DNA from 2 places in the Rhizobium sp. BK212 genome. Region 2 is predicted to be linked to the other one. Evidence: riboswitches for the same ligand, from Rfam matches in the RefSeq annotation. Region 2 holds a riboswitch; the other holds the start of a gene.
What was found. A riboswitch is a leader RNA that binds a small molecule or an ion and turns the genes downstream of it on or off. The one in region 2 is predicted to bind FMN.

Region 1: another riboswitch for FMN. It lies ahead of FHT79_RS20710 (DMT family transporter); the one in region 2 lies ahead of FHT79_RS06425 (6,7-dimethyl-8-ribityllumazine synthase).

Annotation. Positions count from the first base shown of each region.
Region 1 covers NZ_JACIFS010000006.1:264,155-278,903, reverse strand. The annotation lists gene FHT79_RS20730 (class I SAM-dependent methyltransferase) at 1-179, shown strand, start outside; gene FHT79_RS20725 (cupin domain-containing protein) at 185-586, opposite strand; gene FHT79_RS20720 (aldo/keto reductase) at 829-1,815, shown strand; gene FHT79_RS20715 (esterase-like activity of phytase family protein) at 2,378-4,576, opposite strand; gene FHT79_RS20710 (DMT family transporter) at 4,672-5,571, opposite strand; FMN riboswitch at 5,665-5,818, opposite strand; gene hupB (DNA-binding protein HupB) at 5,967-6,242, opposite strand; gene lon (endopeptidase La) at 6,449-8,866, opposite strand; gene clpX (ATP-dependent Clp protease ATP-binding subunit ClpX) at 9,271-10,548, opposite strand; gene clpP (ATP-dependent Clp endopeptidase proteolytic subunit ClpP) at 10,852-11,481, opposite strand; gene FHT79_RS20685 (GGDEF domain-containing protein) at 11,873-13,126, shown strand; gene FHT79_RS20680 (cytochrome P450) at 13,183-14,427, shown strand; gene FHT79_RS20675 (bifunctional diguanylate cyclase/phosphodiesterase) at 14,448-14,749, opposite strand, start outside.
Region 2 covers NZ_JACIFS010000002.1:278,676-293,424, reverse strand. The annotation lists gene FHT79_RS06475 (RidA family protein) at 1-220, opposite strand, end outside; gene FHT79_RS06470 (SDR family oxidoreductase) at 214-939, opposite strand; gene FHT79_RS06465 (LysR family transcriptional regulator) at 1,134-2,036, shown strand; gene FHT79_RS06460 (DUF1194 domain-containing protein) at 2,150-2,926, shown strand; gene ampC (class C beta-lactamase) at 3,047-4,204, opposite strand; gene FHT79_RS06450 (LysR family transcriptional regulator) at 4,330-5,214, shown strand; gene FHT79_RS06445 (antibiotic biosynthesis monooxygenase family protein) at 5,285-5,653, opposite strand; gene FHT79_RS06440 (MarR family winged helix-turn-helix transcriptional regulator) at 5,752-6,228, shown strand; gene FHT79_RS06435 (cytochrome b/b6 domain-containing protein) at 6,209-6,742, shown strand; gene FHT79_RS06430 (VOC family protein) at 6,885-7,574, opposite strand; gene FHT79_RS06425 (6,7-dimethyl-8-ribityllumazine synthase) at 7,856-8,290, opposite strand; FMN riboswitch at 8,369-8,511, opposite strand; gene FHT79_RS06420 (SRPBCC domain-containing protein) at 8,771-9,217, shown strand; gene FHT79_RS06415 (hypothetical protein) at 9,403-9,711, shown strand; gene FHT79_RS06410 (hypothetical protein) at 9,930-10,154, opposite strand; gene FHT79_RS06405 (adenylate/guanylate cyclase domain-containing protein) at 10,372-11,490, shown strand; gene FHT79_RS06400 (helix-turn-helix domain-containing protein) at 11,562-12,206, shown strand; gene FHT79_RS06395 (MFS transporter) at 12,203-13,483, shown strand; gene FHT79_RS06390 (LysR family transcriptional regulator) at 13,470-14,396, opposite strand; gene FHT79_RS06385 (phytanoyl-CoA dioxygenase family protein) at 14,695-14,749, opposite strand, start outside.

The sequences.
Region 1 (14,749 bases), on a different contig from region 2:
AGGTGAAGCGGACGGGGCGCATTGCCGGGCATGATTTCTGCACCGGCAATACGGTCAAACCGATCGTCTATGGCGTCGTCGAGGCGGTCACCAAGTTCTGCAAGGATTACGGCTGGCAATTCGAGTTCCTGACGGTCGAATCGCACGCGCATTTTTCCTATTGCCTGAAACGGCTCTGATCCGCTCACACTTTGCCGGAATATTGCTCGTCGCTGACCTTTTCCATCCAGTCGACATGGCTGCCGTCCAGCGCCTCGTGCACGGCGATATGCGTCATCGCCGTATCCGGGGCGGCACCGTGCCAATGTTTTTCATCAGGTGCGAACCAGACGGTATCGCCTGGGCGGATTTCGCGGATGTCCCCGCCCCAGCTCTGGGCGAGGCCCTTGCCTGATGTGACGATCAGTGTCTGGCCGAGCGGATGCGTATGCCAGGCCGTGCGGGCGCCGGGTTCGAAGGTGACGGAGACCGCCCTCGCCCGGGCCGGTGCCGGCGCTTCCATCAGCGGATCCTGGCGGACGGCGCCGGTGAAATAGTCGGCCGGTGGCTTCGTCGAGGGGCGAGAGCCGGCGGGTTTGATCTCCATGATCTTTCCTTTTCCATTCATTGCGGTTGAAGCCTTGTGGCGGAACGATATTTCATCGAGGCGGCCAATCAAAGCCGGATCGACAATTGCCGCAAAGTCGCCCGACTGATAATTCCAATGTCTTTCATCACCAAAGCGCATCGCATCGCGCTTGCTTCATGCGACGCGCCTTGGCTCTTTGTTTTTATGCATGTCGTTATCCCTACACAGTTTCAGGCGACATGCAGTAGGGAGGATTTTTCATGAAACACCATGCTTTTGGCCGCATGCCCTTCACCGTCACCAATGTCGGCTTCGGCGCCTGGCAGATCGGCGGCTCCTGGGGCGATATCAGCGAGGCGGACGGACGCGCCGCCCTGAATGCCGCACTCGATGCCGGCATGACATTCATCGATACGGCTGATGTCTACGGCGACGGCCGCTCGGAAAAAATCATCGCCGACGTGCTGAAGACGCGCGGCGGCGCCCGCCCGATGGTCGCCACCAAGGCCGGCCGCCGCCTCAACCCGCATGTCGCCGAAGGCTACACCACGGCCAATCTCGAAGGCTTCATCGATCGCAGCCTCAAGAACCTCGTGGTCGACAGCCTCGACCTCGTGCAACTGCACTGCCCGCCGCGCGAGGTGCTTTACCAACCGGAGGTCTTCGAGAGCCTGGACGCGCTGCAGAAGGCCGGCAAGATCAAGGGTTACGGCGTCAGCGTCGAAAAGGTCGAGGACGGGTTGAAGGCGATCGAATATCCCGGCGTCGTCAGCATCCAGATCATCTACAACATCTTCCGCCAGCGCCCCGACCACCTGTTCTTCCAAGAGGCGCGCCGCAAGAACGTGGCGATCATCGCCCGCGTGCCGCTCGCAAGCGGTCTCCTCTCCGGCAAGATCACCCGAGACACGCACTTTGCCAGCGACGACCACCGTAATTTCAATCGTCACGGCGAGGCCTTCGATGTCGGCGAGACCTTCGCCGGCGTGCCCTTCGAGGTCGGCCTGCAGGCGGTGGAAGAGGTGCGCAAGCTGGTGCCCGCAGGCGCCACGATGGCCGCCTTCGCGCTCCGCTGGATCCTGATGGCTGAAGCCGTCACCGTCGTCATCCCCGGCGCCCGCAATGCCGAGCAAGCCAGAGCCAACGCCGCCGCCGCCGACCTTGCCCCGCTTTCGGCCGACATCATGGCCGCAACCCGCGAGATCTACGAGCGGCTGATCGCGCCGCATGTGCATCAGCGCTGGTAGGGGCGGAGTGCTGATTCTTTGTCAGGACTGGGCGGGACGCCCACTTGCCGGGCGAAGGGGAGTAGCCGCAACCTCTCGATTCCCTCTTCTCCCCAGCGGGGGTCCGAAGGACGGGTTGAGACCGGTGGCTCAACCCAGGCAAAGGTGCCCGTAGGGCGGATGAAGGGGCCACACGGCATCACGTTGGATCAGAAAGCGTGATGCATCATCCGCTGTGCGGACGTCGAGTTTGGCAGAAACAGGCCCCCAACCTCCGTCATCCCAGGCCTTGAGCCTGGGATCCATGCCCGCCCCTGATGGAGGCCAACGTAGATCCTCGGGTCAAGCCCGAGGATGACGGAGCGTGGGGCGACCTTTGGAGCAAGGGCAGCGAGGAATACGAGCACAGCTGCAATTTTTACGTGGGCTTGGCGCCGCCGCATCCGCCTGCCGGCACCTTTCCCCGAGGGGAGAAGAGGATATGCCGTGACCTCTCTGCTCCTCGCGCGCCTTTTGTACGATACGTAACAGGACAAAGGCCGGGCTTTCGCCCGGCCTCTTGTTTTCTTCCGCCTATGACCACTCAGTTGGTGCCGACGAGATCGACCGGGAAGAACAGTGTCTCGCCGGAGGAGTCGCTGACGCCGTCATTGTCGGTGACCGCGTAGGGTTTGCCCGAGGCGTCGAAGGTGAAGCCTTCGAGCTTGTCGAGCACATAGCCGTTGGTCGCGGTCTTGAGTTCACCGAGGAAGTCGTGTGCTTCGGTCTTCTTGACGACCGGCAGTGCACCGCCAAGCTTGGCGGGCTTCAGCTCCGATATCGCGACCTTGTAGAGCTTCTTCAGCCTGGCGGCATCGCCGACGAGGTTGTCGCGCTCGATGATGTAGACGCTGTCGCCCTGGGCCGAGATTTCCGACAGGCCGACCCAGCCGCTTTCCGTCTTGTCGAGCGGATAGCGCACGGCGCCCCATTCCTTCCTCTTCGGATTGTAGGAGACGAGCTTGACGAAGCCCTTCTCGTCGTCACCCCACTCGCGCTGCACCGCCATCCAGAGTGTCGTATCGTCACCGGTGCCGACAATGGTCACGCCTTCGAAGCCGTAGCGGATTTCGTTGGCGGCAAGCTCCTTCGGCAGGGCGATCTCGGCCTTGATGTCGCCCTTGGCATTGACGTTATAGAGGGCGTGCGGAACGAGACGTTCACTGTAGCCTTCCGAGGCGAGCCAGAAGGAGCCGTCGGCGGCAGCCGCGATGCCTTCGATGTCGAGCTTCTGGGCCGGAGCGCCGTCACGCCTGACGACAAGGGCCTCGGTGATGACGGCCGGCTTCTTGCTGGCATCGATCGTGTAGATCGTCGGCTGCGAGCCGAGAACGCTGTCGCTGACGGCATAGAGCATGCCCGGCTTGCCCGGAACGGCAGCAAGACCCGAAAGGGCCGCAAAGCCGATCGGATTGCCGTCCTTGTCGGCGGATACGATCTGCGGATAGGCCTTTTCGCCTTCCGAGCGCTCATAGATCATCACATGCGAGCGCGCCCCGCCGTCCTTGCCGAGATCGAGCTCGTTGGCGGTCGCAAGCAGATTGCGCGCAGGAATGGCGATCGCGCCTTCCGGCGAAATGCCGGACGGGAGCAGCTGGACGAGTTCAGGATCGGCCCCGGTGTCCTTGTAGACGCCGGCAACCGAGGCGCGTTCGGCGAGCAGGAAGAAATATTGCTCGTCGCCGAACTTGGCGGCTTCGAGACCTTCGGGCTCGACGCCCTTCGATCCCGACCGGCTTTCCGGATAGTGGCCGATATGGGCGACAGCGCGTTCGAAGGATGCGCCCGATTCGTAGAGAAGCTTGCCGGTCTTGTCGAAGATGGTGAAACCACGCGAGCCGCCCTGGTAGTCGCCTTCATTGGCGACGACGAGGCGGTTGTCGTCGAGCCACTTCACGGCGTCGGGCTCGCGCAGCACGCCCTTGGATTCGCCTGAAAATTTCAGGGCGCCGTCACGCTTGGTGTCGATGCCGGTCAGATCGACGCTGCCGGCGGAGAAATGCGTCTTCACCGCGGCCGTATTGGCGTCGATGATGACGATCTCGTTGTTTTCCTGCAGCGTCAGCGCGATCTCGTTCAACCCGTTGAAGGCGACGAATTCCGGCTCCGGGTCCTCCGGGGCGACGCCGGCAAGGCCGGTCAGCGCCACATGCTTGATGGTGCCGCAATCGACGGCGCCGTTCCTGAGCTGGAAGACGACGAGGTCGCCGGCCGGCATCTGCGGGATCTTGCCGTCATTGACCTCTTCGTCACGCTCGTTTTCGATGGCGATGGCGCCGAGCGTCTTGTCCTTGTTGAGGGCGATCGAATCCGGCTGGCCGCCGAGATCGCAAGTGCTCTCGATCTTCCTGGTCGCGACATCGACGATCGCGAGACGCCCCGAGGGCTTTGCCTTGCTTTCGGAGGTGTTGACGGCGACGAGCGCCTTGCCGGCGCTCGAGGTGACCGAGGTCGGCTCACCGTCCATCATGACAGCGCCGCCGGCTTTCGGAGCCTTGGCGTCGGTGATGTCGATGAAGCCGATCGCGCCGAGCGGGCTGTCGCTATAGATCAGCGTGTTGCCGTCGTCGGTCGCAGTGATGATTTCGGCGGAGCTGACCGACAGCTTGTCCTTGTCATCAGGCAGGTTCTGGGCGACCGGGAAGGAAGCGATGCGGTTGAAAACTGGTTCGGCCGCGGCCGGAAAGGCGACGGATGCGAGAAGCACGGCAGCAAGCGCTGCCTTGCGCGATGAAATGGTCATGAAATCCCCCATGTGTCGAATATTCGAAACATGAGTTTTCTGCGGGAGCGGCATGACAGAGGCATGACAGAGGCGGCATTTTGTAGCTGATCATCTCAGGCGGGTTTGCGCTCCCTGCGCATCTCGTTTCGCATGATGAAGAGCGATGCGGAGAGGATCAGAGCCGCCCCCAGCCAAAGGTAGCCCGCCGGCGCATAGCCGAAGAACAGCCAACCGGCCAGCACGTTCAGCGGCAGCTTCAGATCGTCGAAAGGCTGGACATAGGCGGCATCGGCCGCGGCATAGGCAAGAGTGAGGAAATACTGGGCTGCCGCGGTCAAAAGCCCCGCCAGCAGGAACAGGGCAAGGGTCGCCCCGGTCGGCACGGCAAAACCCGCCGCGAGCGCCAGCCCGCCATTGATCGGCGTCAGCAGCACGAGCAGCCAGACGGTGATCGTCTCCGGCCGTTCGATGCCCGTCAGGCTCTTGGTGATCAGCGACGAGGCGCCCCACAATAGCGCCGAGAGCACGGGCAGGAGAGCCGCCCAGCCAAAGCCGTCCGACCATGGCTGCAGGATGATCATCGCTCCGGTGAAACCGGCTGCGGTCGCGGCCCAGCGGGCCGGGCCGACGCGCTCGCCAAGGAAAAGCCGGGCGCCCATAATGATGAAGAAGGGCGAAGTCATCACCAGTGCGATCGCCTGCCAGATCGGCACCGAAGCAAGGCCGGCGACCCAGGCCTCGACGCCGAGCGCGGCAAGTACCACGCGCGCTAGGTGACGCCAGGGATAGCGCGTGCGCATCGCCGCAAGACCGAGCCTACGCAGGAAGGGCAGCGAAAACAGGAAGGCGAAGCCATATTGCCAGAAGGCGGCCGAGGCCGAGGGGAAGGCAAGCTTCATCGTCAGCCATTGGGTGACGACGTTGAGAAGCGAAAAAGCAATGCCGGCAAGGACCATCCAGAGGGCGCCGATGACGGCGCGAGACGGCTCTGCGGCTAGGGAAGTCTGATTCATGTCTTTCATCCGAAACCAGGGACCAACATAAATCAGGACGCATGAGCCACGACCAAGCGACACGGGCAGACCTCTGCCCTTCGCACAGCCGACACTCATTCTCTTCCATCCGGACTTTAACCGTCGGCTCCGGAATCGCACCGGATCTGCTGACCCCTCCCCGCTTCGACGCGAGAGAAGGCGCTCGCGGGCTTGAGTCGAGACCCTTACCGCCGGTGGGGAGTTTCACCCCGCCCTGAGAACAGAAATGTCGTAAATTAAAGCCCGCGCGACAGCAAGGTCAGCCAAAGCAAAAAGGCAAGAGGGCTGCCAAAAGCAAAAAGGGTCCGGCAAAGCCGAACCCCTCTCAAATCCTGCACAACCGGTCTCGTTTCCGGTTGGCGGATAATCTCAGATCAGCCGTTGACGGCGTCCTTCAGGCCCTTGCCGGGCGTGAATTTCGGCACGTTGCGAGCCGGAATGTCGACTTCAGCGCCCGTGGACGGGTTACGGCCCTTCGTTGCAGCGCGATGAGAAACGGTGAAGCTGCCGAAACCCGCGAGGCGGATGTCGCCCTTGTTCTTGAGTTCAGCCTGGACAACGTCGAAAACCGCGTCAACAGCGGAAGCCGCGTCAGACTTCGTCAGTCCTGCCTTTTCGGCTACTGCGGACACGAGTTCATTCTTGTTCATGTTTCCACCCCTTTCTAAATGGTATGAAACGACTCAAATGTAAGCTAGGCGCAGAATAGGTTTCATCAGGCCCGCCGGAAACCCAAAAGCCCTGCAAATCAAGGAAAAGCAAGCGTCTACATGACGTTTTCACAAAAAAGGCTGGCGTTTCCGCCAGCCTTTTTGTCTGTTTTGTCCCAATGGGGCATAAATGTGGCACAGGCCACTCAATGCGCTATGGTTGCGCCCGTCTCATCGAGGCCTTCGACCGTTGCGATGACGGGCGTTTCCACCGTGCCGTCCCATTCGATCGGCTCCGGCCGCCGGATCAGCGCATGCTTGATCACCTCGCCCATGCGGGATACCGGGATGATCTCCATGTTGTTCTTCACGTTATCCGGAATCTCCGCCAGGTCCTTGGCGTTTTCCTCCGGAATCAGCACCTTCTTGATGCCGCCGCGAAGCGCTGCGAGCAGCTTTTCCTTGAGACCGCCGATCGGCAGCACACGGCCGCGAAGGGTGATTTCACCGGTCATGGCCACATGCCTGCTCACCGGGATACCGGTCATGATCGAGACGATCGCGGTTGCCATGGCGACGCCGGCCGAGGGGCCGTCCTTCGGTGTCGCGCCTTCCGGCACGTGCACGTGGATGTCGCTCTTGTCGAAGCGCGGCGGCTCGATGCCGAAATCGACGGCGCGCGAGCGGACATAGGAGGCCGCTGCCGAGATCGATTCCTTCATGACGTCCTTCAGATTGCCGGTGACCGTCATGCGGCCCTTGCCCGGCATCATCACACCTTCGATGGTCAGCAGCTCGCCGCCGACCTCCGTCCAGGCAAGACCGGTCACGACGCCGACCTGATCCTCGCCCTCGGCTTCGCCATGGCGGAAGCGCGGGACGCCCAGATAGTCGGAGATGTTGGCGGCCGTCACGTGAACGGACTTCGTCTTGCCCTTGATGATCTCGGTGACCGCCTTGCGGGCGAGCTTCATCAATTCGCGTTCGAAGCTGCGGACACCGGCTTCGCGGGTGTACTGCTGGCTGATCGCCATCAGGGCATCGTCGCTGACCGAGAATTCCTCCGGCTGCAACGCATGTTCCTTGATGGCCTTCGGCAGGAGGTGCCGCTTGGCGATCTCGCGCTTTTCATCCTCGGTGTAGCCGGCGATACGGATGATTTCCATGCGGTCCATCAGGGGTGCCGGAATGTTCAGCGTATTCGCCGTCGTGATGAACATCACGTCCGACAGGTCGTATTCGACTTCCAGGTAGTGGTCCATGAAGGTCGAGTTCTGCGCCGGATCGAGCACTTCGAGCAGAGCCGAGGACGGGTCACCGCGGAAGTCCATGCCCATCTTGTCGATCTCGTCGAGCAGGAAGAGCGGGTTGGACTTCTTCGCCTTCTTCATCGACTGAATGACCTTGCCGGGCATCGAGCCGATATAAGTGCGGCGGTGACCGCGGATTTCGGCTTCGTCGCGAACGCCGCCAAGCGCCATGCGGACATACTCACGGCCGGTCGCCTTGGCGATCGACTGGGCGAGCGAGGTCTTGCCGACGCCCGGAGGGCCGACGAGGCAAAGGATCGGGCCCTTGATCTTGGTGGCGCGGGCCTGCACGGCCAGATATTCGACGATGCGCTCCTTGACCTTGTCGAGACCGAAGTGATCGGCTTCGAGGATCTTCTCGGCATTGTTGAGATCGGCCTTGATCTTCGACTTCTTGCCCCACGGAATGCCGAGCAGCCAGTCCAGATAATTGCGCACGACGGTGGCTTCCGCCGACATCGGGCTCATCTGGCGCAGCTTCTTCAGTTCCGCATCGGCCTTTTCACGGGCTTCCTTGGACAGCTTGGTCTTGGAGATGCGCTCTTCCAGTTCGCTCATCTCGTCGCGGCCTTCCTCGCCGTCGCCGAGCTCCTTCTGGATCGCCTTCATCTGCTCGTTGAGATAATATTCGCGCTGGGTCTTCTCCATCTGGCGCTTGACGCGCGAGCGGATACGCTTTTCGACCTGCAGGACCGAGATCTCGCCTTCCATGAAGCCGAGAGCTTTTTCGAGGCGCTGTTTGACGCTGGTCGTCTCCAGCATCTCCTGCTTCTCGGTGATCTTGATCGACAGATGCGAGGCGACCGTATCGGCGAGCTTGGAATAGTCGTCGATCTGGCTGGCGGCGCCGACCACTTCGGGCGAAATCTTCTTGTTGAGCTTCACATAGCTCTCGAATTCGGAGACGACCGAACGCGACAAGGCTTCCAGTTCGACCGGATCGTCATGCGGCTCCTCGAGCACATGGCCGAGCGCCTCATAGAAATCCTCGCGGCTGGTATAGGTGTCGATCTCGGCGCGGGCGCGGCCTTCAACCAGAACCTTGACGGTGCCGTCGGGCAGCTTCAGGAGCTGCAACACGTTCGCCACGGTGCCGACATTGTGGATCGCGGACGGATCCGGATCGTCGTCACTGGCGTTGATCTGCGTCACCAGCATGATCTGCTTGTCGGAACCCATGACCTCTTCGAGCGCACGGATCGACTTTTCCCGTCCGACGAACAGCGGCACGATCATATGCGGGAAAACCACGATGTCGCGCAGGGGCAGAACAGGGTAGGCAGTGCTGCTCGCTACAGACGTTTTCTTCGTCATTTTATGTCCTTTCCATCGTCCCGTTACCGGGCTCTCTGCACGGCCGCTTGGGACCGGCCGGCACTCTCACTTGTTGCTACAAGTGGAGGTTCTGACTACGCTTTTCAAGCCACGCTAACGCCCGCGTTCCCCGGATGTGACGGCTTTGTTACAACGGAACGCCAACACTATGAAGCGCGTGGCTGGACCGGCGCTTACCACTTCCGACCCGGCTAAAATACAAACGCCAACAATAGGCTTACGGAATCACCGCATCATTGCCAAGCACTCCCCTTTGCGCAACATCGGCAAAGGCAATTCCGGTTCCCACCGGCAAAATACTAACAGCGCCTCGCATGGTTTTTCAAATAGAAAGGGGCCTGCCGATGGCAAGCCCCCAAAATAATCATAGGAAAGCAGCAAGATCACGCCGAAGCGTTGGCCTTTTCTTCCTGACGATCGGCATAGATGTAAAGCGGACGGGCCGAACCGCGCACCACTTCCTCCGAGATGACGACCTCGCGCACGCCTTCCAGCGTCGGCAGTTCGAACATCGTGTCCAGCAGGATCTTCTCCATGATCGAGCGAAGGCCGCGGGCACCGGTCTTGCGCACGATCGCCTTGCGGGCGATTTCGCGCAGGGCATCCTCGTGGAAGGTCAGTTCCACGTCTTCCATCTCGAACAGGCGCTGATACTGCTTGATCAGCGCGTTCTTCGGCTCGGACAGGATCTGGATCAGCGCATCTTCATCGAGATCCTCGAGCGTCGCCAGAACCGGCAGACGGCCTATGAATTCGGGGATGAGGCCGAACTTGACCAGGTCTTCCGGCTCCAGTTCGCGCAGGACTTCGCCGACGCGGCGGTCGTCCTGGGCCTTGACGGTCGCGCCGAAGCCAATCGAGGTCTTCTCGCCGCGGGCGGAGATGATCTTGTCGAGGCCGGCGAAGGCGCCACCGCAGATGAACAGGATGTTCGTCGTGTCGACCTGCAGGAATTCCTGCTGCGGATGCTTGCGGCCGCCCTGCGGCGGTACGGAAGCGACCGTGCCTTCCATGATCTTCAGCAGCGCCTGCTGCACGCCCTCGCCCGAGACGTCGCGGGTGATCGACGGGTTGTCGGACTTGCGCGAAATCTTGTCGACTTCGTCGATGTAGACGATGCCGCGCTGCGCACGCTCGACATTGTAGTCGGCCGACTGCAGGAGCTTCAGGATGATGTTTTCGACATCCTCGCCGACATAACCGGCCTCGGTCAGCGTCGTCGCATCGGCCATGGTGAAGGGAACGTCGATGATGCGGGCGAGCGTCTGGGCAAGATAGGTCTTGCCGCAGCCGGTCGGGCCGACGAGCATGATGTTCGACTTCGCCAGCTCGACTTCGCCGTTCTTGGAGGCGTGCGCCAGGCGCTTGTAATGATTGTGTACGGCGACCGACAAGATCTTCTTCGCCTGCCGCTGGCCGATGACATATTCGTCGAGGACCTTGATGATGTCCTGTGGCGTCGGAACGCCATCGCGGGACTTGACCATCGAGGACTTGTTCTCCTCGCGGATGATGTCCATGCACAATTCGACGCATTCATCGCAGATGAAGACGGTCGGTCCGGCAATCAGTTTCCGGACTTCGTGCTGGCTCTTTCCGCAGAACGAACAATAGAGAGTGTTCTTGGAGTCGCCGCCGTTGCTGCCGCTGACCTTGCTCATATCATTTTCCTTCCAGCACGCCGCATTTCAAGGCGAAATCGCGGTCCACTCTATCAGCTCCTGGCGGCACTCCGTTTCCGGAGCCTTTGCCGAGAAGGGCTTCAGGGGGTACGAACCGGTCCCAACCAATCATGTCCGGGTTCCGGCGGCAACGAATTCCCCTTCGAATGCCGAATGCTATGTCATAAAAATTCAACATAGCATTAATAGTTACTATTAGCGTCTTCGTCGCCGGATGAAAGCCCTTGTTCAATCACAAATGGGATAGAACTGTGGCGACAAAAACACCATCCCAATTAATTACTAGGCCTGTTCGCCTTCCATTTCGAGACGCGACGTCAGAACCTTGTCGATGACGCCCCAGCCCTGGGCTTCGTCCGCATCCATGAAATGGTCACGATCGAGCGTCTTTTCAACTTCCTCATAGGTCCGGCCGGTGTGCTTGACATAGACCTCGTTCAAGCGGCGCTTCATCTTGAGGATGTCGCGGGCGTGGCGCTCGATGTCCGAAGCCTGGCCCTGGAAGCCGCCCGAGGGCTGATGCACCATGATGCGGGAATTCGGCGTGGCGAAGCGCATGTCCTTGTGACCGGCGGCCAGCAGCAGCGAGCCCATGGACGCGGCCTGGCCGATGCAGAGCGTCGAAACCGCGGGCTTGATGAACTGCATCGTATCGTAGATCGCCATGCCGGCGGTGACGACGCCACCGGGCGAATTGATGTAGAGGGCGATTTCCTTCTTCGGGTTTTCGGCCTCGAGGAAGAGAAGCTGGGCGCAGACGAGCGTCGCCATGTGGTCTTCGACGGCGCCCGTCAGGAAGATGATGCGTTCCTTCAACAGGCGGGAATAGATGTCGTAGGAGCGTTCACCGCGGTTGGTCTGTTCCACGACCATCGGCACGAGGGCCATAGCGGTATCGACTGGGTTTCTCATGTGCGTCCTTTGTCAACGTCTCGCCGGCCGGCGCCGGGAATCAAAGAAAAATGTCTTATCCCTACATAGAGTGTCCCTGCCCTCCTCTTCAAGACACGCCTGAGGATAACGTTAAGAAGGCGGGGCCAGGCCGTTCCTGGTAGCCTCTTTCCCCCAAACGCCTGTTAACGGCGAGCCCTCGGCATTGTCTCCCCCGGTTTTTCTCCATGACAGGATGAAGGAAGGCTTACTCCATTCGACCGTGCTTATACACGTTTACCCAACGGAAAGCCTACCGGCAGATATCGGCCCAAAACCATGCCGCAGCGCAGCGACATTAAGGAAGTGGCGAGCTTCCTCGGCAAGGATGCAAGCCAACTGAAAAGGGCCGACAGACGAGGGGTTTGCTGCCGTGTTCAATATTGCTACAGGTCTCGCCATCTGGTGTTCCGAGGCCATGACGCTTGCTTTGGTGCTGTTCGTCGCCTGGCGCCACAACGTCAGGAACGAGGCTTATCTCTATTGGGGTCTCGGCTTCCTTCTGACCGGCATCGGCTTTGCGATGATTGCGTTGCGCAGCGAAATCCCCAGCGTGCTTTCCATCGAGGCGGGCAATGCCATTGCGCTGCTCGGCCAGAGCGCCTGGGTGGCGGGTTTTCTCGCACTCGACCGCAAGAGGATCGAATGGTGGGCGCTGCTGCCGCCGGTCATCTGGCTGGCCGGGGTTTTCCTGCCCTGGGTCAACAGCGATTATTCGAACCGCGTGGTCCTCTACAATCTCGCTTCGGCGACAGGTGCGACGGCACTCGCCATGGCGGTCGCCGCCGGCGACATGCGCCGCGAGCGCACCCGCGTCAAACTGATGGGCGTCTTCGTCATCCAGGGCTGCCTGTGCTTCGGCTCGGCGCTGACGACGGCGCTGACGCTGCCGAGCGACATCGAGGCGACCAATCTCGGCGGCGTCTCCGCCATGGCCAGCGCCTTCCTGCTGACCATCGCCTTCGCGTTCACCTGCCGGCTGATCATGGAGCGCTCCGAACGGCACCTGCGTGCGCTGACCCTGACCGATTCGCTGACTGGCGTGCTCAACCGGCGCGGCCTGCTCGGCTATTTCGACGCCACCCAGGAAAAAGCCCATAACGAGCAGCGCCAGGTCGCAGTGATGCTCTTCGATCTCGACCATTTCAAGCGCGTCAACGATCGTTTCGGCCACCAATCGGGCGATGCCGTGCTCACCGCGTTTGCCCGCATGGCCCGCCAGTATATTCCGAACAGCATCTTCGGCCGCATGGGCGGCGAGGAATTCGCAGCCTTCGCCGCGGTCACGGACCAGACGGAAGCCGAGGCGATCGCCGAAGCGATCCGCACCGAATTCTGCCGTCTTCCCGTCAGCACCGGCGAAGCGATCGTCCCGGTCACGGTCAGCATCGGCATCGCGCTCGCCTCCTCGATCGAAGCCAATATCGACAAGCTGATCTCGGCTGCCGACCGGGCGCTCTATGCCGCCAAGGCCGCCGGCCGCAACTGCACGGTCACCTTCGGCGAAACGGAGGCCGCAGCCCCTGCACCGGCCACACCGAGCAGCACCGCCGGCGAACTCGTGCCGACGGTCGACGACCAGGTCGAGGCCCTGCGGCGCATGGGCACGTTGTCGCGGGCCGGCTAGCCCGCTTCTTCACCCGCATCTTTCCGAGGCCTGGCAAATCCGCTAAGCCTCGGGACATGATGATACCGTCCTTTCTCTCGATCGATCCGGCTCGCCGCCATGTCTCGCTGGACGGCCGCAACCCGGCCTTCTACGGCAACCCGAATGCCGTCTATGCAGCACTTCATGCCCATTGCCCGACCTTCTACTGGAGCGAGCAGAAGCAGTGGTTCTTCACAGGCTACGACCATGTGAACGCGCTGCTGCGCGACCGCCGCTTCGGCCGGCAGATCCTGCATATCGCCAGCCGCGAGGAGCTCGGCCTTGCCGAGCCGATGCCGCACCTTGCCAGTTTCGATCTCTCGGAACGGTATTCTCTGCTCGAACTCGAACCGCCCGAGCACACGCGGCTGCGCACGCTCGTCAACCGCGCCTTCGTCTCCCGCCATGTCGAGAAGATGAAACCGGAGCTTGCCGAACTCGCCAACCGGCTGATCGACGGCTTCGCGGAAAAGGGCGAGGTCGAGCTGCTCTCGGCCTTTGCCGACATCATCCCGGTGACGATGATCGCCCGGATGATCGGCATTCCCGAGGAGATGGGGCCGCAGTTGCTTGCCTGGTCGCACGCCTATGTCCGCATGTACATGTTCGGCCGCACGCGCGAGCAGGAGGACGAGGCCGAACGGGCGGCCAAGGGATTTTCCGACTACGTCAAGACGGTGATCGCAGAACGCCGCGCCGAGCCGCGCGACGACCTGCTTACCCACATGATCCATACCGAGCACAAGGGCCAATATCTGACCGAGGAGGAGCTCGTCTCGACGACGATCGTGCTGCTCAATGCCGGGCATGAGGCGACCGTGCACCAGATCGGCAATTCCGTGCGCATCATCCTCGACAGCGGCTGCGATCCCACGGAACTCTTCCGGGACGAGGCGACGACGGAACGCACGGTCGAGGAAACCTTGCGCATCTGCGCGCCGGTGCACATCTTCCAGCGCTGGGCGCTGGAGCCTGCCGAAATCGACGGCGTCTCCTTCAAGCGCGGCGACAAGGTCAGCCTCATCCTCGCCGCCGCCAATCTCGACCCGGCGAAATTCAGCGATCCCCTCACCTTCCGGCCTGACCGCAACGAGGCGGCGAACCTCTCCTTCGGCGCCGGTATCCATTTCTGCATCGGCGCGCCGCTGGCCCGGCTGGAGCTCAATGTCGTGCTGCCGATCCTGTTCGAACGGCTTCCCGGTCTCAAACTGTCAAAGACGCCGGTGGTCAAGGACGTCTACCATTTCCACGGGCTGGACCGGCTGGATCTGCAATGGTGATCACAGCCGCGCCTGGAAAGTCATGCGGCTGACTCTTCTTCCAGCTTGCTGGATATGTCGTGTGCCGACATAGGTCTTCCAAGCAGATATCCCTGCAGCTGATCGCAGCCAGCGTCGCGCAAGATCGCCGCCTGGCGGGTATTCTCGATCCCTTCGGCGGTCACCGGAATCTGCAGGGCGGTCGCCAGGGAAATGGTCGCCCGAAGAACATCGGCGCCATTTGCGCCTTCGTCGAGAGCCGACACGAGCGAGCGGTCGATCTTCATGCGATCAAACCCGAACTGCCGCAATGCGCCAATGCTGGCGTAGCCGCAGCCGAAGT
Region 2 (14,749 bases):
CCTTCCTGCCGTCTTCGACCGTCAGGGCACCGCCGACGCGGCCGATATAGCGGGGCTCATGACCGACGACGGGCAGCATCCCGCTGAAGAAGACCAGATTGCCGGTCCTTGTCGCTTCGACATAGGCGCCGAAGGGTGTCGGCGGCGGGGGAAGGGTAATGCCGAGTTCCTGCAGCCGTCGTTCCGCGCCGGCTGCCTGCGCTTTCGCATGGTTTACCATTTGCCCAGATGTGCGCCGCCGTCGACGTGCAGCACCTCCCCGGTTACGCGCGGCGCTTCGGTCAGGAAGATGACAGCGTCGACGATCTCCTCGACGTTGGATATGCCTGTTATCGGCGACAGCGTCTTCAGGAAATCCTTCGGATTGTCCTTGTGCAGCGGCGTGTCCACCACGCCGGGAGCCACAATGTTGAAGCGAATTTTCTCGTTTGCATATTCCATCGCCAGGTTCTTGGAGATGGCGTTGATGCCGCCCTTGGTCATCATCGACACCGAGGCGGAGAAGCCGGCGATCGGATGATCGGTCAATGGCGTGGTGATGCTGACGACGCTGCCGCCGGTTTTCTGCGCGAGCATCTGCCTGACGACCAGTTGGGTCAGGTGGATGAAGCCTTCGAGATTGGTCGAGGACAATTTATTGAAGTCGGCCATTGTGAAATCGACGAACGGCTTGGCTAGGAAAATGCCGGCATTGTTGACGAGGCCGTCGATCGAGCCGAACCGGTCGATTGCGGTTCTTGCTACCCGCGCTGCGGTTTCGGCATCGCCGATGTCGCCGTCAACGAGCGCCAGCTTGTCGGAGGCTTGGAACGCCTCTGAGGCGCTGACCTGGCGCGAGGTGGCAACGACATTGTAACCGCGCTCGATGAAGGCGTTGACGAGCCCGGCTCCGATACCCTGGGAGGCGCCCGTGACGATGACTGTTTTTCCCGTAGTCATGCTGATCTCCATAAACTGGTTCGGGCAACGCGGGCCTTGGCTTTGCGAAGGCGGGGTCGCTCGAGATGGGGCTGCTGCGAATGCGCCTCCATCGGGTTGTGATTGTTTTCGCAGGGTGAATATGGCGAAAACTCCATTACTCGATTAGATGGAAATATCTGGATTCTCTTTTGCACATATGCAAAAATCCCGGCATGGCCGATCTGAACGACATCGCCGTTTTCGTGAAGGTGGCGCAGTATGGCAGCTTCAGCCGTGCGGCCCATTCACTTGGCATGCCGGTGTCGACCGTCAGCAGGAAGGTGACGTCGCTGGAGGAGCAACTCGGCGTGACGCTGCTGCAGCGGACGACCCGCAAGCTGAGCCTCACGGCGCAGGGCAGGGCCTATTTCGATCAGTGCAGTGAACCGCTTGCCCATCTCCTCGACGCCGAGGAGGTGCTGACCGAGACCCAGAAAAAACCTGAAGGTCTGCTGAAGATCTCCGTGCCCGTCATTTTTGGACAGGAGGCCTTCTACGAATTCGTCTCGGCCTTCCTGAAGACATATCCGAAGATTCAGGTCGATCTCTTCGTCACCAACCTGTTCCTTGATCTGATCGCGGAGAACATAGATCTCGGCATCCGCTTCGGCGATCTCAAGGATTCGACCATCGTTGCGCAGCGGCTCGGGAAGAGCGTACGCTATCTGGTCGCCGCGCCGGACTACCTGAAGGGCAGGGTGCTTCCCTTAAAGCCCGAAGACCTGAAGGACCATCAGTGCGTTCTGCTGAACGGTCGCAACGGCGAAGCGGAATGGCATCTCGTCAGCGGGCGCAAATCGATCGACGTGCATGTATCGGGGCTGGTATCGAGCCGGGATTTCGATGCGGTGAGCGCCTTCACCTATCGCGGACACGGGATCGGGTTGTTGCCTTCGACCTATTGCGACGAGCAGATCAAAAGCGGCGAGCTTATCCGCCTGCTGCCGGACTGGTCGTCCGAAGAAATTTTCGTGCATGCCGTCTATCCCACGCGCCGCTTCCTGCCCTCCCGGTTGCAGGTCTTTCTCGAGGCGCTGAAAACATGGAAGAGCCCCTTGTGGCTTCCCTTGCATTGATTGCTTTCGATTCCATCACCGAAAATTGAAGCTGGGCGCACGGCCGGGCATCCTGCGTCGGCCAAGCTGTGTTAGAGTTCGCTGGCCTGGATGGTGCGGGGATTGGATTGCCAATGCTGACGACACTTGCGGTGCTTATGGGTCTTTCCGGCCTCGTCCCGGCCGCGCAGGCGGGGGGAAGCGAGGTCGACGTGACGCTGGTGCTCGCCGTCGACACCTCGCGGTCGATGGATTTCGAGGAGATCGGCATCCAGCGCGAGGGTTATGTCGAAGCGCTCAAGCACAAGGAATTCATCGACGCGGTGAAGGGCGGGCTGACCGGCCGCATCGCCATCAGCTATTTCGAATGGGCCGGTTATGTCGTCGAGGATTCGGTGATCGACTGGCAGGTGATCGAGACGGAAGAGGATGCGATCGCTTTTGCCGACAAGCTCGAAGCCCGCCCGATTGCCACGCAGCGGCGCACATCGATCTCCACCGCGATCGCCCAGGGCGCCAGCATGATCGTTTCCAGTCCCTTTCAGTCCAGACGACAGGTGATCGATGTCTCCGGCGACGGGCCGAACAATTCCGGCAATCCCGTCAGCCCCGCCCGCGACAAGGCGGTGGAAGCCGGCATGATCATCAACGGCCTGGCCATCATGCTGCGACCTTCCGATGCGCCCAACGGGCTCGACAAATATTATGCGGACTGCGTGATCGGCGGGCCCGGCGCCTTCGTGCTGCCGGTCCGCAAGATCGAGGATTTTACCGTTGCCGTGCGCCGCAAGCTGGTGCTGGAGATCAGCGGCCTTTCCCCGCCGGCGACGGTGCAGAAAACAGCCGGCGCCGAGACGGGTGCCGACTGCCTGATCGGTGAGAAGCAATGGCGGGACATGTTCGACCGCTGATGCCGGAACAGGATGACTTTAGGCCGGGTCGGCCTAAAATCATCCTGTTCTGAATTACATAGTTAGAGCATGATGTCGTCCGAAAACCGCGCCCACTTTTCGGCATCATGCTCTACCGGGTCAGGGCGCCGAAATTATATCAGTCAGTATTCGGTAAGCGGCAGAGACGCGATCCTCGTTGGGATAGTTTTTGTTGGCCAGGATGACGATGCCAACCCGCTCTTTCGGGATGAAGGCCACATAGGCGCCGAAACCATTCGTCGAGCCGGTTTTGTTGATCCATTGATCGTCGCGCGGCTCCGTTGCAGGCGTCAGTTGCTTGACGGGAATGGTCTTCAGCATCGCGCTGGAATTGTTGTCCATCAACGTCGTCAGCGTGGTGGGATAGGAATACTGCTCCCAAATAAGGTCTTGGGTCATCGCGCCGACATCGAAGTATTCCCGATGCGTATTCGTGATCGCCCGCTGGAACGTCTCGTCCAGCTTGACCAGGCCCATGTTCGCGTCGACGAACCGGATCATGTCGCTTGCTGTCGATTTGACACCATAGGCTTCCGATGAAAGAGATGCCGACGTCATCCGGGCGGGATCGCCGTTCCGCTTGTAGCCTTGGGCATAGTCCGCCATTCGCGATTTCGGCACATCGATGAACGTGCTTTTCAATCCAAGGGAGGGAAACAATTTGCCTTCCATCAAAGCGACGAAACCCTCATCCATGCTTTTCGCCGTTATATATCCAAGCATTCCAATGCTTGGATTGGCGTAAGTTCGATGGGTCCCAGCCTCGTATGAGGGGCGCCAGGTTTTAAAATAGTCGATCAGTTGTTTTTCGGTTTTGATGTCATCGGGAACCTGCAGCGGAAACCCACCAGCCGTATGCGTGGCCAAATTCATCAGCGCGACTTCGCCGAAAGGCTTTCCCTTCATCGACGGAAGATATTTGCTGACCTGATCCGACAGCGAAAGTCGGCCGATCGCTTCCGCGTAGGATGTCAGGGTCACCGTAAATGTTTTGCTGATCGATCCCAGTTCGAACATCGTGGTCGCAGTGACCGGCCTGCCGGTGTCCTTCGAGGCGACACCGTAATTGAAGATGTGGTTCTCGCCGTCGACGGTGATGGCAACGGCCATGCCGGGGATGCCGTATTTGTCCATGACCGGTTTGATCGCAGCGTCCGAGATGGCTTTGAGCTTCATCTCGTCGGCCGCAAAGCCACTTGTAGAAACGCATGTCGAGACCAATGCGGCCGATAGAATTCCTAGCCAGTCACACTTCATTTTTTCATCCTCTGGAAGCAGCTTTCTCAGCGCCAAAGGGCGCATGAGCATGGCGTTTAACGGCACTGTTTTGTGGCGGCAAACGATGATATCTCGGAGGAAACACAAGAAAATCTAGGGCTAAAATGGTTCGGCAATTCCTTCCTTTGAATGGCTTGAGGGCCTTTGAAGCTTCGGCGAGACATCTCAGCTTCACCCGCGCCGCGATCGAGCTTTGTGTTACCCAGGCCGCTGTCAGCCAGCAGGTCAAAAGCCTGGAGAAGCGATTGGGCGTTGCCCTTTTCCAGCGCCTTCCGAGGGGCTTGAAAATCACCGCAGAAGGTGAAGCTCTTTTGCCGACGTTGACCACTTCCTTCGATCAAATGGCAATCACGCTGGACAGGATTGAAGCCGGTCAAGTTCGGGAATTGCTGTTTTTGGGCGTCGTCGGAACCTTTGCTGTCGGCTGGTTATTGCCGAGGCTTCCGGATTTTCAACAGCGTCATCCTTTCATCGACGTGCGCATTTCGACAAACAATAATCGCGTCGACATGGCCGCTGAGGGACTGGATCTCGCCATTCGCTTCGGCAGCGGTTCCTGGCACGGCACGGAAGCCTCGCGTCTGTTCGACGCTCCGCTCTCTCCACTCTGCACCCCCAAATTGGCGGAGCGTTTAAGGTCGCCCGCAGACCTGCTCGAGGCGACGCTTTTGCGCAGTTACAGGGCCGACGAGTGGAGCACCTGGTTCGCGGCAGCGGATGTTCCTCCGGCGGCGCAGGTCAACGCAGGCATCGTTTTCGACTCTTCCGTCGCCATGACGGAGGCGGCGCTGCAAGGACTGGGAATCGCTCTGGCGCCGCCGTCGATGTTTTCCAGGCACCTGTCGTCAGGGGCTCTAAACCAACCCTTTCCCACGACGATATCATTGGGGAGCTATTGGCTGACCCGACTTCAATCAAGGCCGCCAACGGCAGCCATGCTCGCATTTTCCGATTGGATAATGTCGCAGATGTCTTCCACATCTCAATGAGACCTTCTGGCGCGGAGTCGAGGGACCGGACCGCGAAGATCCATGTGCCCGCTCTCAGGGAACGGGCTTCCTAGGCGACGCAGATGCCCGGCACGGCGACCTTCTGGAAGAGGTGCGGGGAGGCAACGGCCGAGGACGGGTAGGAGGAGAGCTTTGCCCTGAACTCCGGATGCGAGAATGCCGCCCTGAAGTCGGCGGTCGATTCCCAGACGGCATAGTTGAGATAGGCAGGACTTTCGCCGATAGCCCGGTGAAGCTGGGTCGAGATGAAGCCCGGCTGGCGTTTCATGAAGGCCGCATCGGCCTGCCAGGCTTCAAGGAAGGCCTGCTCGTCGGCCTTGTCGAGCGTGAAGATATTGATGAGGACGATCGCGGAAGCATCGAGCGCGATTTGACGATCGATCGGGAAGGCGGGGTCCATCGGACGCATGAGCGACATGGTCGGCTCCATCTGAATTGGTTACATGATGTCAATCTGGTGATAAGGATACATATTTCCTTTGACATCATAATGTCAATATAGGTACATGGTGACAAATGCGAGAACCTCAGCGAAGCCCGACCGGAACGGCCTTGACCGACCTCATTCTGGATCTCTTCCGGCTCAACAACCGAATGATCAACGCGGGCGACAAGCTCGTCGAGGGGCTCGGTCTGACGAGCGCCCGCTGGCATGTCCTCGGCACTGTGGCCACGGCAGGCCGGCCGCAGCCGGTCGCGTGGCTGGCGCGCGACATGGGGGCCAACCGCCAGAACGTCCAGCGCATCGTCAACGATCTGGACAAGGAAGGGCTTCTGGCGTTCCAGCCCAATCCGCATCACCGGCGGGCACAGCTCGTCGTGCTGACGGACAAGGGAAAACAGGCATATGAAACCGCCATGCACCTGCAGGCACCGTGGGTCGACATGCTCTCGGAAGGGCTTCAGGTCGAGGATCTCAAAACCACGCATGCCGTCATGAAGGCGCTGCGCAGCAAACTGGAAGGGAATGGAGATGTTGAAGAGCAGGCCTGATCGCTATGGCGCAATAGCGGTCTCGATCCACTGGCTGAGCGCAGTTCTGATCCTGGCGTTGCTTGGTTCCGGTTTTCGGGCCGCCAACGCCGTGGACGCGGCGACCAAGGCTGGGCTGTTGCGCTTCCACATTCCGGTGGCGATCATCGTCCTGCTTCTCACGGCTCTTCGCCTTGTCTGGTGGTGGCGTTTCGATCGCAAGCCTGCGCCGGTAAAGGCATCGCCTCGGTGGCAGGCGCGCCTCGCGCGCTTTGTCCACGTCGCCTTTTACGTCTTCATTCTCGGCATGGTCGCCAGCGGCACCGGGATGATGATTCTCAGCGGTGCCGCCCCCGCCGTCTTCGGGGCACCCGGCGCCATGCTGCCTGATTTCACTGCCTATCCGCCGCGTGGCCCGCATGGGTTAGGCGCCTTGCTGCTTGTCGGCCTGCTGGTCTTCCATGCCGGCGCTGCGCTCTATCACCAACTCGTTCGCGGCGATCACCTGCTGCGGCGGATGTGGTATGGCGGCTGAGGTCGGCTGACGAGGCGGCGAGGGTGTCTGAACCGAGAGCCGCTACGAGGAAGGCAAAGACACGATAAAACGTCTCGGCGCGGTGCGTGCCGAGACGCTTGTCAAACGATGTTGCCGTCTGCGATGACGCTGGAGCCCGTGCCTATAGCGGCAACTGCTTGCCGGCCTGTTCGCTGACCATGTATTCGGCGTACCAGTCCGGCCAGCCTTCGTCGTGCTTGCCGCCGTTTCGCTTCTCGTGTTCGCCGTGGGCGGTTGCCGCGCGGCGCAGTGCTGCCGCAAGCTCGGTGGAAGTCGTGAATTTCGTTTCGTCGGCGTCGATGCGTCCGGGCAGCCGCGTGGTGACTTCCTGGAACAGCCAGCCGTTGCCGTCCGGATCCTTGAACGAGGCGAAGGAGCGGTAGCTGCGATGTTCGGGATCGCGGCCGGCGATGCGCAGCCGCCCGAACAGATAGGGCTCGTCCTTGCCGGCATAGACGCCGGCAGCGTCATGAAACACGTCGCTGACCTCGACGCCGCGGGCCATCAGATCGCGACGGGCAGCCTCGATGTCGGAGACGATCAGGTAGAGTCCCTGGGCGGAACCCGGGGCTGCGGCAGTGACATTCTTGCCGAAGATGATCGCGCAGCCGGAGCCGGGCGGGGTAAACTGGATCACACGGAAATCGGCGTCATTGGCAAAGTCGGCGTCGAGCCGCCAACCCAAGCCGTCGTAAAAACGTTTGGCGCGGTCGACATCGGAAACGGGGATGACGACCACCTCGAGCTTGGTGTCGACAGGCTGTGATTTTGGGGTTTGCATGGGGGTTTCGCTGCGCAGTGCATTGCTCATCTTCAGCTCCATGGGGTTGGGATGCGTTAAGAATGGCGATACATGTCAGCGGTCAGTGGACCACAGCGCGGTCGGGCCGTCGAATCAATTATTCTGTCGGATTTGGCCGGTATTGGCGGATTCCGCTGCGACACAAGGCCTGTTGCTCCGATCCGCGGACGTGTCGTTTCCGACCCGCGGGGTGGCAAGGTCAGTCGATCCGGTGAGGCGGCGGGTTTGTTCCCGCCGTCTTCGCTCTTGTGTTGCGGCTCATCGAGCCGCGTTCGGGAAGATGGATCCCACTACGCGGCGAGAGCTGCGCGGGTTTTGCCGATCGTCAGGGCTGCCTTTGCTGCCTCGCGCCCTTTTTCGATGAAGTGCGCACGGTAGATCTGCTTGTGGTGTTCGGTTTCCTGATACTGATGCGGCGTCAGCGAAACCGACAGCACCGGCACGCCGGTATCCATGCCGGCGCGCATCAGCCCATCGACGACGGCCTGCGCGACGAATTCGTGGCGGTAAATGCCGCCGTCGACGACGAAGGCGGCGGCAATGACGGCGCCATAGCGCCCGGTTGCGGCGAGATCGCGCGACAGCAGCGGCATCTCGAATGCGCCGGGAACATCGAACACATCGACCTGCTCGGCCGGAACGAGCTGATAGAAGCCATCAAGGGCGCGGTCGACGATGTCGGCGTGCCAGCTGGCTTTGACGAAGGCGTAGCGGGTGGGTGTCATGGTAATCTCCTTTGGCGAACAGACACATCACCCAAGGCGATCACGAACGTTCCCGACAGCCGCAAGGGCGGCAGGAACGTACGTTCTCTTTCATCCGGACTATGACCGTCGGCTCAGGCATCTCACCTGATCTGCTGACCCTTCCTAAGAAGGCGCTCGCGGGCTCGCAATCGAAACTGCATACCGCCGGTAGGGACTTTCACCCCGCCCTGAGAACGGCGGCGACAATAGGGGGAAGGCGGCGGGCTGGCAATAGGTCGGAAATGCTTTCGTGATCGATGAATCTGTCGATGCGGATCAAGGCTCGCAAAGTGGCGGTTTCGTTTCTCCGTCGATGGCGAACAGCCGATGCCTCTTGCTGAGGATGGGCTTGCGCCTACATGCTCGGGTGAGGACATCCACGTCGGAACAACATGACGGAACAGGATACGCCGTCTTCGCCCGAGGCGGGGCAGGCGACAGCCACCATGGGAGGGAGTGATGCCAGAATCTTTCGTCGTTCACCGCGAGGCGCATATCGCGGCGCCGCCGGCTGCGGTGTTCGCGCTGATGACCGATCCGGAGAAGATCCTGCGCTGGATGGGAACGGAGGCGCAGGTCGAGCCGCAACCGGGCGGGCTCTATCTCGTCAATGTCACCGGCGCCCGCTTTGCGCGCGGCTCGTTTCGCGAGGTGGTACCGGTTCATCGCCTTGCCTACAGTTTCGGCTGGGACGGCAGCGAAGTGGTGCCGCCGGGATCGAGCCTGGTCGAGATCGACCTCATCGAGCAGGGCGGCGGAACGCTGCTGCGGCTCACCCATAGCGGCCTGCCCAGCGCCGACCAATGCGCCGGCCATGAGGAAGGCTGGGCCCACTATCTCGGACGGCTGACCGATGTTGCCGCCGGGCGTGATCCGGGTCCCGATCCTTTTTACGGCAGGACATGAACGGTTTTGCGCCGGCAGCAGGGTGCCCGGAAGCGTTTGCCGCATCGGGGAATACTGCCGGCCGGCGCTGCGATCGGCTGTCCGAAAGCGCTTCTTTTGCTCCCGCAAACATGAACGCGCAGTTCATCTCCAGTTCAATTTGGCGATCCTAAAGTGATTGCGGCTGGATTGAAATGGAGTTCTCGATGAAGGCACTTTCTATCGCGGCTGCCTTGCTTGCCGGCAGCCTCTCGATCGGTACAGCTGAGGCGATGCCGATTGGAACAATCAATGTGCAGAGCAATGTGACGAAGGTCGACTATGCCTGCGGTCGCGGCTGGCACCTGACCCGCTGGGGCGAATGCCGGCGAAACTGGCGCCGTCCGCCGCCGGTCGCTTTCTACGGTGGTCCGCCCCGCTGGGGCTGGGAGCGGCGTCACCGGGATTGGGATGGCCCGCGCTGGCGCCATGAGAGGCGCTGGGATCGCGACCGTCGTTGGCGGGATGATGACTAAACGTCTCGCTTAAAGCGCGTCGCGTCAAACCGGAATCATGCGACGCGCTTTAAGTCTTTGATTTATGCATGTCGTTGTCCCAAAACCGCTGCGCACTTTTGGGCGACATGCATGAGATCGAGATGGACGAAGGCCGGAGCGATTTTCGCCCGGCCTTTTCTGATGAAACGGCTTCGCCGACGCTGACAGGCAGCGTTCTCTGCATTTGTCCGATATGGTCAAATACTGCTGACGAGCCAGTACTTGCCGTCGATCAGTTCTTCAAGCTCGACAGGATCCTTGACGCCGAATTCGAACCATTCGACGAGTTCCTTCGCCTTACGGCTGCTCTCCTCCGCCGTCAGCTCGACCTGATATCTTTCGCACCATCGCCGGAGGATCGACGTCAGCAGCGTCATGTCATCCCCATCCAGCGGATCTTTCGGCCAGAATATCGTGCCCATCGTACCCCTCAATCACACGATGACGAACGATCCTATAATGGAATCAAAGTCGCGCAAGTTTAAAGTGTTTATTTCTTGTTTTCCACCGCGCTGGACGGTTTTCGACAGGCGACGCGGACGCCTTTTACAGGCGTCGGACTGGGTCGCTGAAAAACGTCTCCACGATCACCCCGGCGATATCCTTGCGGACGTCCACGTCGGCATGCGATGTTGAGCGATGGATCTGCCGTCTCCCCTTGCCTGGCTGGTTGACGAGGCCGGGGCCTCGCCTGGTCCCGAACGGTTTCTGGCCGAGCTCGGGCGACGGTTGCTGGCCGATGGCCTGCCGCTTTCCGGCGGGGCGCTGACGCTTTCGGTGCCGCATCCGATCATCGCGCGGCGCACCTGGCTGTGGCGGGCCGAGACCGGCGCCGTCATCGAGGCATTGGCCTTCGCCGCGGCTCCGCAAAGTGAGGCCGGGCGCGAGTGGCTCGCCGGGTTGGGGCCGGTATGGGAGGCAAGGATCGGGTCGCCGCGGGACAAACAGGCATCGGACAGCCCGCTACTCGGCTGGGCGGGGATTGCCGACGGGGCAGGGGGCGGTGCATTCGCTCCGGCCGAGGCCAGCCTGCTCTGCGAGGTCGCGCGTTTTGCCGCAGCGCCGCTCGCCGCTTTGGCGGCGCGGGAGGCGCGGGCCGCGCTGCTCGAAGCCTATCTCGGCCGGCGCAGTGCCGCCCGGGTGCAGGCCGGCGCGCTTGCCCGCGGCACCGGCGAGACCATCCGCGCGGCGCTTCTCTGCGCCGATCTGCGCGACTTCACCGCGCTCTCCGAGGTAACCGAACCTCACGTGATGATATCAGCGCTGGATGCCTGGTTCGACCGCGTCGCCGGCGCAGTGCATGCGTTCGGCGGCGAGGTGCTGAAGTTTATCGGCGACGGCGTGCTGGCGATCTTTCCGGTCACTGTTGCGTCGGGCGAAGGCGATGCAGCCCAAGGGGATCGCGAAGCCTGCGAGGCCGCCCTTCGCGCGGTCGCCGCCAGCCGGGCGGGCATGGCCCATCTCGACCAACTGCGGCAGGCGCAGGGGCTGGCGCCGCTGCCCTTCGGCGCGGCGCTGCATTTCGGCGAGATCCTGTGGGGCAATATCGGCGCGGCCGACCGGCTGGACTTCACCGCCATCGGCCCCGCCGTCAATCTGGTCAGTCGATTGGAGGGGCTGTGCAAGCCGCTCGGCCGAAGCGTGCTGATCTCGGGTGCCGTGGCAGCGAATACGACGACCGCGCTGATGCCGCTGGGAGAGCATACCTTGCGGGGCATTGCCGACCCTTGTGCGGTGTTCACGCTGCCGACGGATTGAGCCACGCGCAAGGCATCTATTATTGCAAAGAAAGCTTTGCAAAGATGTCTTTGCAATAATAGGCTTCGCGCATGAAAAAACCGCGCCCACAGCCTGCTCAATCCGTCACCGCACCGCGCACCGTCAGTCGCGTCGTGCCGGATCCGACCGCCTTGAAGGCGCTGGCGCATCCGGTTCGGCTGCGCATGCTCGGCATGCTGCGGATCGACGGGCCTGCCACGGCGACACAGCTTGCAGCGCGGCTTGGGCTGAACAGCGGCGCGACCAGCTATCACCTGCGCCAGCTCGCCCAATACGGCTTCATCGAGGAAGCGCCGCATGCTTCGCGGCGCGACCGCTGGTGGCGCGCCAGCCACGAACTCACCTCGGTGCCGGCAAGCGAGGCCGAGGGCGAAGCGCTTGACCTCGACCTCGCCTTCAACCAGGCGGTACTCTCCCTGCAGGTCGGCCAGATGCAGCAGGCGCTGGAGGAGTATGCCGAACTGCCGGCGGAATGGCGCAAGGCGAGCGCTGCCAACGACGTCATCATCCCGATGACGGCGGAACAGGCCGAGGTCCTGACCAGGCAGCTGACCGACATCATCCTCGAAGCAATGCGGGTGGCTCCGCCTTTGGGCGAGGCGACCGCTCCGGGCATGGTGCCTTTCTCGATCATGCTACACGCCTTTCCCTATCCGGGCCGGCTCCCGCATAGCGAGGAGGATGGCGGGTCATGAGAAGGGGTGGGCCTTTCCTGGCGCTTGCCGCCGCCGAGACGCTTTCGCTTTCCGGCACACGGCTGTCGACCATCGCCATTCCCTGGTTGGTGCTGGTCGCTACGGGCAACCCGGTTCTAACGGGGCTGACGGCGATGATGGAAATGCTGCCCTATGTCGCCGCCAAGGCGCTCAGTGGGCCGCTGATCGACCGCGTCGGCGCGAAGCGCATCGCTGTCGTCTGCGACGCCGCCTCGGTGGCCGTGGTGATGCTGGTGCCGCTGCTCGACCGGCTCGGGCTGCTTGGTATGCAGGTACTGCTACCGATCGTTTTTGCCATGGGTGTGCTGCGCGGTCCGTCCGATGCCGCCAAGCAAGCGATGGTGCCTGATATCGCCGAATTGGCGGCCGTGCCGCTCGAGCGGGTGACCGGTGTCGTTGGCGCCATCGAGCGGCTGGCCTCAACGGTAGGTGCGGCCGGCGCCGGTGCGTTGATCAGCCTGATCGGCCCGGGCCAGGCGCTGCTCGTCAATGCCGTCACCTTCGCCGCCGCCGCGGTGATTGTGGGGGTAGGCATCCCCGGGCTGAAAAGTATGCCCAGGCTGCAACGCATGCCAAGGCTGCAATGCATGCCCGCGCCGCGAGGCACGCCCGAGACTCGGCCGGGCGGAATGTCCTCCTATCTCGGCGATCTCAGGGAAGGCTGGTGCTTTCTGCGCGGCGATGCGGTGCTCGTCGGCATCGTCATCATGGTGGCGACCACCAATCTGCTGGACCAGGCCTATGGGGCGGTGCTGCTGCCCGTCTGGACGCAGAGTTCGGGCCATGGCCCGGAATTGCTGGGGGCGATGTTTGCGGCCTTCACCGGCGCTTCGATCGCCGGCGCGGCGATTGCCGCTGCGATCGGTGAGCGGATGCCGCGCCTGATGGTCTATACGGTGGCCTTCCTGCTGACCGGATTTCCGCGTTTTCTCGTTCTTGCGCTGGACGCGCCGCTCCCCATTATTTTTCTCACTTTGGCAATCGCTGGATTTGCCTCGGGCTTCCTCAATCCGATCCTGTCGGCGGTGATCTTCGAGCGCATCCCCAAGCCGCTGATCGGCCGCGTCACCGCAATGAACGCCGCCCTTTGCTTTGCCCTCATCCCGTTCGGAGGCCTCTTCGGCGGCGCCCTGATCAGCATGATCGGCCTTGCCGCAGCGCTCTCGCTCACCGGGTTCGCCTATCTCGCCGCAACCCTCTTTCCTCTGGCGCTGAAAAGTTTCCGCGGCTTCGACAAGCCTCTCACCGAGAGCTAGCGTCATGGTCGCGTACCCGGCCCCCAAGCTCCTCGACCATCAGATCGATGAAGCGGCGGACACGCGGTTCCAGCAGGCGTTTGTCGGGATAGAGCGTAACGATTTTTGCGTCGTCGGTTTCGAGGTCGGGCAGGATCTGCCGGAGGCGACCGGCGGTAAGATCGTCGGCGACGACAAAATCGGGAAGCAGCGCGATGCCCAGCCCCGCGAGCGCGGCGTCACGGATCGCCTCTCCGCTGTCGAGCCTCAGGCGACTGCGGCCCTGCGCCTTGACCCAGGAGCCGCCTTCGCCGCGAAAGCGCCAGCCCTGCCTTTGATGGCGGCTGGCGAAGATCAGGCAATCGTGGGCCGCGAGGTCGTCGATATTGCGCGGTTCCCCGCGCTCAGTCAGGTAGGACGGCGACGCGCAGAGCCGTGCCTTATAGGTGGCGATCACGCGCGAGACCAGGCGGGTATCCGACGCCGTCGCGTCGATCCGGATCGCCAGATCGGAGCCTTCTTCGACGATGTCGGCCGGGCGATCGGTGAAGCTCACTTCGACCTGGATGTCGGGCCAGGCCCGAAGATATTTTTCAAGCAAGGGCAGCACGACGAGCCGCCCCAAGGCATCGGGAACGGTGAGCCTGAGAACACCTTGCGGCGTGCCGCTCTGCCCCGCCACGCTCGCCTCCGCCTCGTCGACCGATGCGAGGATCTGCAGCCCGCGCTGGTAAAACATCCGGCCTTCATCGGTCAGGCCCAGCGTTCTCGTCGTACGGTTGAGCAGGCGCGCGCCAAGCCGGTCTTCCAGGCGGATGACGGCCTTTCCTGCCGCCGAACGGGATAGGCCCATGGCCTGGCCGCCGGCGATAAAGCTTCCGGCATCGACGACTGCCATGAAGATCAGGATATCGTTCAGGTTCGTACGCGGCATCAGGTCACTCGAGCGGTTCGGCTACAGCATACCTCGGTCAGTCATGCGACAGATTCAAGGTTCGCAGCATCAACGTCCGACGCGGCAGTAAGGTCCGGGCGCTTCGCTTCTGTGTCGACGTCCGTTCGTCAATCAACCTGCCATAGCGGCCATCACACCGGATTGCCGGTCAACAACGGCCGCCGCGACCACGCTGACGGGCGTTTTTGGCCTCGCCTTTCCGCAGCAGCGCCGTCGCCTATACCGGATGATACGCCGGCAGAGCCGGGGCTGTGCCCAATGAGGCCGTCGAACCGCGCTACAGCATGTCGCCGAGACTCCAATGGTTGTTCCATCGGACGTCGATCTCGTCG